Regions from separate parts of the Agarivorans sp. D1326 genome, predicted to be linked through region 1. Evidence: predicted binding sites of a transcription regulator. Region 1 holds the regulator's gene; the other holds the start of a gene.
What was found. Region 1 encodes sigma-54, which starts transcription at its own class of promoters, with help from an activator protein. Its sites were predicted from a motif close to GTTGGCACGNNNNTNGNNT; they were not measured.
Positions count from the first base shown of each region.

Region 2: a site for sigma-54 is predicted at 3,184-3,202, ahead of ACYFDN_RS05625 (PEP-CTERM sorting domain-containing protein). Genes of this name have one in related genera too.

Region 1 is NZ_JBTWEN010000009.1:126,614-131,547, forward strand. Features, by position in the region: gene lptA (lipopolysaccharide transport periplasmic protein LptA) at 1-315, shown strand, start outside; gene lptB (LPS export ABC transporter ATP-binding protein) at 315-1,040, shown strand; gene ACYFDN_RS17140 (RNA polymerase factor sigma-54) at 1,093-2,595, shown strand; gene hpf (ribosome hibernation promoting factor) at 2,620-2,907, shown strand; gene ptsN (PTS IIA-like nitrogen regulatory protein PtsN) at 2,916-3,359, shown strand; gene rapZ (RNase adapter RapZ) at 3,386-4,243, shown strand; gene ACYFDN_RS17160 (HPr family phosphocarrier protein) at 4,230-4,499, shown strand; gene mgtE (magnesium transporter) at 4,569-4,934, shown strand, end outside.
Region 2 is NZ_JBTWEN010000002.1:375,806-380,739, forward strand. Features, by position in the region: gene ACYFDN_RS05610 (alginate lyase family protein) at 308-1,555, shown strand; gene ACYFDN_RS05615 (oligogalacturonate-specific porin KdgM family protein) at 1,624-2,379, shown strand; gene ACYFDN_RS05620 (DUF4174 domain-containing protein) at 2,444-2,878, opposite strand; gene ACYFDN_RS05625 (PEP-CTERM sorting domain-containing protein) at 3,235-4,023, shown strand; gene ACYFDN_RS05630 (alpha-amylase) at 4,092-4,934, opposite strand, start outside.

The DNA of each region.
Region 1 (4,934 bases):
ATTGGTAGCGAGGAAAAAGGCAGCGAAGTAATGATCGCTAAAGGCGAACCAGCAACGTTTTATCAATTACTTGATAGCGGCAAGCCAATTGAAGCTGAGGCTAACGAAGTGCGTTACGACCTAAAAACCCAAACGCTAACACTCACTACCAATGCTCAGCTCAAACAAGAAGAGAGCTTGGTAAAAGGTAAAATGATCAAATACAGCATCAATAAACAAGAAATGGTGGCACAAGGCGACGAAAACAGCCGTGTAACCACTATTTTCCTGCCTCAGCAGCTTGACGAACTAACGCCCAAGGAAGACCAGCAATAATGAGTACCCTAATTGCTGAAAACCTAGCTAAAGCCTACAAGGGCCGTAAGGTAGTTAAAAACGTAAGTCTAAATGTGGAAACAGGTAAAATTGTTGGCTTGTTAGGTCCAAACGGTGCTGGCAAAACAACCACTTTTTACATGGTGGTGGGTTTGGTGCCTCGTGACCAAGGCCGCATCCTCATCGATGATGACGATATTTCGAGTACAGCGATGCATACCCGCGCACGCAAAGGCATTGGCTACCTTCCGCAAGAAGCGTCTATCTTTCGCCGCTTATCTGTGGAGAAGAACATTCTTGCCGTATTAGAGACCCGAAAAGACCTCGATAAAGAGCAACAAATTGGTGCATTAGACGACCTTCTTGAAGAGTTTCACATTGGCCATATTCGCAAAAACCTAGGCATGAGCTTGTCGGGTGGTGAACGCCGAAGAGTTGAGATTGCTCGAGCGCTAGCCGCCGCACCCAAGTTTATTTTGCTTGACGAACCCTTCGCAGGGGTAGATCCTATTTCTGTTATCGATATTAAAAAGATCATTGAACACCTACGTGATCGCGGTCTAGGTGTACTAATTACCGACCACAATGTTCGAGAAACTCTCGATGTTTGTGAGCATGCCTATATCGTTAGCCAAGGCGAATTGATAGCCTCAGGAAAGCCAGAAGAAATTCTCGAAAACGAACATGTGAAACGAGTTTATCTCGGAGAACAATTCAAGCTATAGTTAAAGTGCAAGTTTAAAAAAAGACAATAAGAAGAAGGAACAGCGGTAGTTAATGAAAGCATCTTTGCAGTTGCGTCTTGGTCAGCAGTTAACCATGACCCCCCAGTTACAACAGGCCATTCGCTTACTCCAGCTTTCAACACTGGATTTACAGCAAGAGATTCAAGAGGCTCTGGAAAGTAACCCTCTGCTTGAGGCGGATGAGTCTCACGCCAGTGATAGTGACGCAACCGACGCTAAATCTGCCAATGAGAAGTCTACCGAGGCCGAATCCACTGCGGACATAGACAACAGTCAAATTGAAGCAGGTGATGCCATTAATCAAGAAACTGTTTCTGACGACCTTCCTGTTGACTCTACTTGGGACGATATCTACAGCGCCAGTTCTGCCCCAGCCAGCTCATCTGGCAGCGCCGTGAGCGATGACAACGATATGTTGTTTCAGGGCGAAACTGTCGACTCTTTACAAGACCACTTATTGTGGCAAATGCAACTTACTCCATTTAGTGAAGTAGACCAAGCTATTGCCTTAGCCATTATTGATGCGGTAGATGAATCGGGCTACCTAACCCAAGACTGTGAGCAGCTATTAGAAGGCTTACGTTCAAGCGATAACAATGACTTAGACGTAGAGCTAGATGAAGTAGAAGCAGTACTTAAACGCATCCAACATTTCGACCCTGTTGGTATAGCAGCGCGCTCGCTGCAAGAGTGTTTACTAATCCAATTAAGCCGTTTTGCCGAAGACACACCTTGGCTAAATGAAGCCAAAGATGTAGTTTCGAATCACATTGATGTATTAGCTAATCGCGATTTTCGTCTATTAGCCCGCAAAACCAAACTTAAAGAAGACCAGTTACGCGAAGTCATGCGTTTGATTCATACGCTTGAACCTCGACCTGGTAACGCGGTTGAGCCTAATCAAGCCCAGTATGTAATCCCGGATGTATCGGTTGTAAAACGCCAAGGACGCTGGGTTGTAGAACTCAACCCAGATGCAATGCCTAAGTTGCGTGTTAACTCGCACTACGCATCTTTAAGTAAAACCTCTACCAACGCTAACGATACCCAGTTTATTCGTAGCCACTTACAAGAAGCCAAGTGGTTTATAAAAAGTATCGAGAGCCGCAACGAAACCCTATTAAAAGTATCCAACTGCATTGTTCATCATCAACAGGCGTTTTTTGAGTATGGCGAAGAAGCCATGAAGCCAATGGTACTGAACGATGTTGCAGAAGCTGTAGAAATGCATGAATCCACCATTTCCCGGGTAACCACCCAAAAATTCATGCATACACCTCGCGGCATCTTCGAGCTTAAGTATTTCTTTTCTAGCCATGTGGCTACCGATGGCGGGGGTGAGTGTTCATCAACCGCTATTCGTGCATTAATCAAGAAACTGGTAGCTGCCGAAAATACCAGTAAACCACTCAGCGACAGCAAAATTGCTGATATTTTGGCAGATCAGGGGATCAAGGTGGCAAGACGTACGATTGCTAAATATCGTGAGTCTTTAGCAATTCCACCTTCTAACCAACGTAAGAGCCTTATCTAAGGCCACTAAAAGGGGAAGATATCAATGCAAATTAACCTTACTGGACACCACGTAGAAATAACTGAATCTTTGAAAGAATATGTCCACACCAAGTTTGCCAAACTCACCCGACGATTCGATCAGATCAATAACGTTCACGTCATCCTCAACGTAGAAAAACTGAACCAAATTGCTGAAGCCACATTACATTTAAACGGCGGCGAAGTATTTGCAACCTCTGAGCATTCTGACATGTATGCCGCCATCGACAGCCTGATTGATAAACTTGATCGCCAAGTCATCAAACATAAAGAAAAACTTAACAAACGTTAGCCACCCCCATGCAACTAAATAAAGTACTTAGCTTGGACTGCACCCAAAGTGCAGTTCAATGCTCTTCAAAAAAACGCGCCCTAGAAATAGTAAGCGAACTGGCTGCCAAACAGCTTGATACCACTACCCAATGCATTTTTGAAAGCTTGTTAAATCGAGAAAAAATGGGCAGCACAGGTATTGGCCAAGGTATTGCTATTCCTCATGGCCGTATCGACAACCAGCATCAAGCCACAGCGGTTTTCTTGCGTTGCGATCCCCCTATTTCCTTCGATGCTATAGATAACAAGCCAGTAGACTTGGTATTTGCATTACTAGTACCCGAAGACCAATGTAAGCAACATCTTAATACTCTTGCTCAAGTAGCTGAAAAACTTAACGATAAGCAAATATGTAAACAACTTCGTTGTGCACAAAGTGATGACGAATTGTACGACATCATGGTAGCCTAATACTCTTATCAGCCTTAGGGATTATCATGGAACTGATCATCGTTAGTGGGCGCTCGGGTTCAGGTAAAACCGTCGCCTTAAGAGTATTGGAAGATCTCGGCTACTATTGCGTCGACAACTTGCCGGTTGTGCTTTGGCAATCACTTATCGACAACTTAAAAAAAACCTATTCTAAAGTAGCAATTAGCATTGATATTCGAAATCTTCCCGATGAGCTATCACCGGTAGGACAGCTAATACGAGATGCAGGACCAGACATTAATCTATTAAGCATTTTTTTAGATGCGAAGGATGAAGCGCTGATCCGCCGTTACAGCGAAACACGCAGGGTACACCCGCTTAGCCAAAGCAATTTATCTTTAGCAGAAGCGATTGAGTCAGAAACCGAGCTATTAGCCCCCATTTCTAGAAATGCCGATTTGCGTATCGACACTTCCCGTTTATCTGTACACGAGCTAAGCGGCTTAATTCGCTCGCGCGTTACTGGTGACCAACAACAACAGCTAATTTTGGTGTTCGAATCCTTTGGATTTAAAAATGGTGTGCCTAACGATGCCGACTACATGTTTGATGCGCGTTTTTTACCTAACCCACATTGGCAAGAAGAGCTACGCCCACTTACCGGCTTAGATAAAGCCGTGCAAGAATACTTGGCTGCGCAGCCTTTAGTTACTCAATATATCGAGCAGATTAGCCAGTTATTGCAATCTTGGTTACCGCATTTAGAAGCTAACAACCGCGCCTATTTAACCATTGCGATTGGCTGTACTGGCGGACAACACCGCTCGGTGTATGTGGCCGAGCAACTTGCTAGCCTCTTTAGCGCTCATCGAAAAGTGCAACGACGCCACCGAACTTTGGAACATCGCCTTGAAGCTCACTAGACAAGTAGTAGTAAAAAACAAATTAGGTCTGCACGCACGTCCTGCCACCAAGTTGGTTGAGCTGGCACAGCAATTTGACGCTGAGCTGAGTATTATCGATGGGGAGAAAACGGCTTCTGCAGCCAGCGTTATGGGCCTACTGGTACTAGCCAGTGCGCAAGGAAGTACGCTAACCATAGTATCTGAAGGCGCAGACGCAGAAGCCGCTCTAGATGCGGTTCAAGCCCTAGTAGAAGCTAACTTCAACGAAGAATAAATCTATACGCAATAAAGCCAAGCTACAATTAGCAAGCAGCACATAACAAAATAACAATAGGGATCGCTTATGCCAGAAGAGATGGAGTTAAACCCTAATCAGCACAAACGCTTACAGGAGCTAAATCAAGCCCTCGACAGTGGTATGTTCGTGCATGTTAGGCGCATGCTTCATCAAATGCCTCCCTGTGACGTAGCACTATTACTAGAATCTAGCCCACCAGCAGGGCGTAAAGTGTTATGGCAACTCACCGATCCCGAGCAACATGGTGAAATCCTCGAAGAACTAAACGAAGATGTAATGGAAGGGGTACTTCAGTTAATGGCTCCAGAAACACTGGCCGCCGCAACTGAAGGCATGGATACCGACGACATCGCTTATGTACTAAGAAGTCTGCCCGACAGCGTGTACCAAGAAGTTCTTGAGCAAATGGAT
Region 2 (4,934 bases), on a different contig from region 1:
CCAATCCAATAAATAAACTATTCAATAACTTATAATCTTACGAAAAAGTGTTTTTTCAGCTAAGTTTCTACTTTTCCCTCAACATCAGTTTGCTGTTTCAATTCTCCCTTAAACAAGGTTGATTAGCTGTTTAAGCTCACATTTCTTTACGCTAAACCTCATCTAGCCCACAGTTTTTAACCTTTTTCTTTTAATCATACAAAAATATTTAATAATCTGATCGGGTTCACAGATACAAATCCAAAATCCCAATAGCATATTTGTATTACATTAATACTAGTAGCGAAGTCACCTCTAAGGACTAATGATGACAAGTTATAAACCTTTAGCTTTTGCAATTTGTATCGCAACCAGCTCAAGCGCTATTGCAGCCGAATTTGTATTTGTGAAAGAAGAAGTATTAAAAAACAACCGAGTATTGCTGCATTCTGAAAATGCTCCAGCAACTATGACTCAAAGCTATGAGCGTTTGTTAGAAGAAGCAAAATACGCCACCAAAGCAGGTCGATTTTCGGTGACCGATAAAGGGATGACTCCTCCTAGCGGTAACAAAAACGACTATTTAAGCATTAGTCCTTACTGGTGGCCTGACAAAAATAAAGCTGATGGCCTTCCTTGGAATCGTATTGATGGCAAGGTAAATCCCGCATCAAAAACTAGCGAAACGGATTCTAAACGTTTAGGTAAGTTTACCCGCTCTGTAAGAGCCTTAGCTATAGCCTACTATTTTAGTCAAGACGAGCAATATGCAGAAACGGCTATAGATTACATTCGCACTTGGTTTTTAAACCCTAAAACACGAATGAACCCAAACATGAACTATGCCCAAGGTGTGCCGGGCCGAGCTGAAGGACGCCGCGGAGGAATTATTGATTCACGTTCATTTGCAGACAGAATGTTAGACGCAATTGCAATGGTGTCTCAGTCTCCCGCTTGGACAGAAGCAGACGAGAACGGCATTAAACAATGGTATGGCGAATACTTAGATTGGCTGCTCACCAGTGAGTTGGGCGGTGGTCCTAAAGGTGAAGCCTATGCTGAAAACAATCATGGCTCTTGGTATGACTTGCAAGTTGCAGGCATCTCCTACTTTTTAGGCAAAGAATCAATTGCCATGAACGCGGTAGAGAAAGGCAAAATGCGTATAGACAGTCAGTTTAGAGCCGACGGCACTCAACCACATGAATTAGCGCGCACTCGCTCTTACCATTACAGCTACTTTAATTTAGATGCTTTATCTGGTGTTGCTCAAGTGGGCGAAAAAATTGGCATAGACCTATGGAATTATGAATCTCCTAATGGGGGTTCATTAAAAAAAGGTATCGAGCTGTTAGCTCAATATCAAGACAAAGCAGAAGACTGGCCTTACCCGCATAAAAAAACTCCGCGAGTAATGCGCATGATGCCAATTTATCGTAAAGCGGCCCTAGGCATGAGTGACCAAACCTTATTGGCTCTCTCAAAGTCAGGTGAGTTTTCTCAGTTTACTGTTAAAAAGAATCTCGCCGAAATTTGGGCTGAACGAGATATAGAACTGTTATACCGAAAACAATAACAACTACCCTAAATCCCTAAATAAAAACTAGGCCTGTTAAAGGGCCTTAACTGGAAATGGAATTTATCATGACAAAAATGAAAAGCCTTTCAATTGCAATTGGTGCACTATTAATCGCAGCACCTGTAGCTGCGGGTCAATTAGATTTTCGTAGTGAATACAAACACGAAACAGAAGCTCACGCCTACCGAATTAAAATCGGTGATTCAACTAAAGTAAGCGATGCTGGTCAATGGAACTACAGCGTAGAGATGAAGTTCTTTAGTGGTAAGAAAGAAGACGGCGAGTACGGCGGTTTTCTTGAAAACTTACAACGTGGTGACTCAGAGTTTGACCTAAGCTACAAACACAAGTTGAACAAGAAGTGGTATATCCAACCTGGTATGCCAATTACCTTTGGTGATGAGCGCGTAACATATAAGCCGCAGTTTCGTGTAGGTTATACTTCAGATTTCGGTTTAAAAACTGCATTACGCTACCGCTATGAAATTCGCCAATATGCCGATGGTAAAGAAAACGGCGAGACATGGACTAAATCTAAAGTCACTCTAACTGGTGGTTACAAAGTTAAAAGCATGCCTAATCTAAAATTAGATTACGAAGCGAACTACTGGAAAAGCCATGAATACGAGTGGGACCCTATTTCTGGCACAGCAAAGGATCCACAATTCAACAATGGTGATGACAACTGGGACGCTGGTATCTTCATCGGTTACCAAATTGAAAAATGGCGTCCGTACGTAGAGTTTTGGAACTCAAGCGTTAGCTCTAAAACTGACCAACGCCAACTTAAAACCCGTGTTGGTGTTAAATACAAATTTTAAGCATTTCGTAAATATTTAGCTTTCCTTCTTTAAAGCCAAGCAGGTTTTCTGCTTGGTTCTTTTTTTATGCAGAGCACACACTAGTATTATTTAGCATTTCTTGTTTGCGCATCGGCATTGCATCAATAATTTCAAATACTTCCTGCCAATTGGTAGTCGCGCCCCAGCGGTGTTTTTCGTGACCATCTTTACCAATTAACACTGCTATGTGCTTGTTATCTTCTACCTTATATTTGTCGCGTAAATAAGAGACCCCATGGCTTGCTACTGGGCCAGTTTTGCCTAAAGCTTGTTGCGGTGTCATCACTACAACAACAAGATCTCGTTCTTGGATCTGGCAACGGTAACGCATTTCATCTGCCAAAAATTGTTCAACTGCGTGGTCTTGTTGTGGCGCAAAAAACAACACACTTCGATGCGCCCAATAGTCGCTGTCTAATGGATAAGACATAGCAACGCAACTAATGGATAACAACATAGCTGTGATTACTTGTTTCATAACAATTCCCCCATTCTCTGCTAATTAGAACGAAGCGTTAGGGGATAAAGTTCAATTTTTCGCCACTTTATAAATAGCCTGCTGGTCAGGATTTTTTACAGCAATAACTGGGTCTTTGTAAGTGGCTAATCTCAAAATGAAAAACCATCCTCTCAAGCTACAAGGGAGTTTATTTACAAAAACATTAATTAATATAATAAGTACAGCTCCCTGCTATTGGTAACAAAAGTGTCATTAATGTTTACATAATCCATTGATTTACCAGCCCACGCTTTCTTAAGTACTGATTTTTATAACTTTTACATCTTGGCGCAATTATTGATTTACAGGGTGTTCACTTTACAAAGGAATGCCTAATGCTAATCACTAGAAATATACTCACCGTAAGCTTGTTGCTACTCACCGCACCTGTTCAAGCAACTATCATCGCCTACGACATGGTAAACAGCAGTAGCCTTAATGTAGTCGATTATCAAAACCCATTTAGCCAACAATTTGTTAGTGATCAGGACGGCTTCGATAAATACCAAGCAGTTCCAAGTGCCAGCATTCCAAATAGCTTGATTGATTCAAGCTTAAGTAATCCAAGTGATAGCCTTGGTATTGTTGATTCTCAAACTGACCAAGAAAGCTTTTTTGGCGTAAGTGATACGCTAAATCCAAACAACCCAAGCGGTGATACGCAAACAACTTGGCAGTTTGATATTAGTGGTTTTTCCTTAAGTTCAATTTCTATTTCCATGGCTGCGATGGGTGATTTTGAATCATCTGATCACTTTAGTTTTAGCTATGCAATTGATGCTTCCCCCATTCAAATACTGTTTGCTAGTTCTGTTGATGAACAAGCCAACCAAAGCTACACCATGGCCAATGGGAACCAATACCTACTAAACGACCCTCTATCTATAAACGGTCAGGTGCTAAACAACCAATTCCAGCAACTTAGCCAGAGCCTAATTGGCAATGGTTCAATACTTAGCTTGTACTTTAACGCAAATCAAAATGGTGGGAATGAGGCATTCGCCTTTAGGGAGATTATCGTTAACGGAGAAAGTCTACTAGCTAGTCAAGTACCTGAACCAAGCAGTATTTGGCTGGTGCTATTGGGCTTAGTCGCGCTAAAGATGAAGCGCAGCCAGGTTTAAAGCAAATAAAAAAAAGCGACAGCATAGATTTACACTGTCGCTTTGCTATTACCGCTTATTTCTTGTTGTTATTGCTTTATTCCAGCAAATACCACAACCACTTTGTCGTCACCTTTGGTGCGACTAAAGGCGTAAGGTTGATCGCTTATCTTGTTATGTTCACCTGCACCAATGGCAACATGGCGGTCGCGGAACTGGCCCACTGTTTGCCAGTGTTTTACTAGCGCTTGGCGATCTGCTTCTTTAGCAATTTGCTCCCAGTTCATAAACGAACGGGTTGGAGAGTCGAAGGCATCCGATTGTGGCCCACGCGGTCTGCCGCTCTCATCACCATAGTACAATTGCACGCCACCAGGCATCATAAGTAATGCGGTACCGGCACCCGCTTGCAGCGGTAAGTCTTCATAGTTTGAGTAGAACAACTTGGTATCGTGCGAACTAATGTAAGTAAGCAAGTTAAAGGTTGGATCGCTGTTTATGTCTTTGGCATAGGTGGCATACATCTTTTCATTTTGAGCCAAACACTGCGATCCTTTAAGTGCTGCACTTTCACCAGCGTACTCAAAGTTAATTAGGCTATCCATACCGTTGTCGAAGTAAAAGTCGCGGTAAGCGCCGTGGTGCCATACTTCACCCACCATCCAAAATGGTTTGTCATCAATGGCTTTCTCTGGATTATTACTCTTCCATTCTGCTAAAGCGTCGGTAGCTGCATCTTTCAGTTTAGCCCACACTTCAGGCTCTACGTGCTTAACAGTATCAGCCCTAAAACCATCAATACCGTAATCTCGTACCCAGTTAGTATGCCATTCAACTAAGTAATCCAACACAGTGTAGCCTTCACGCTCTACTGCTTTGGTATCTTTTTTGTTTTTAAGAATCGGCGGCAAACCTACGTGTTTAGTGCTCTC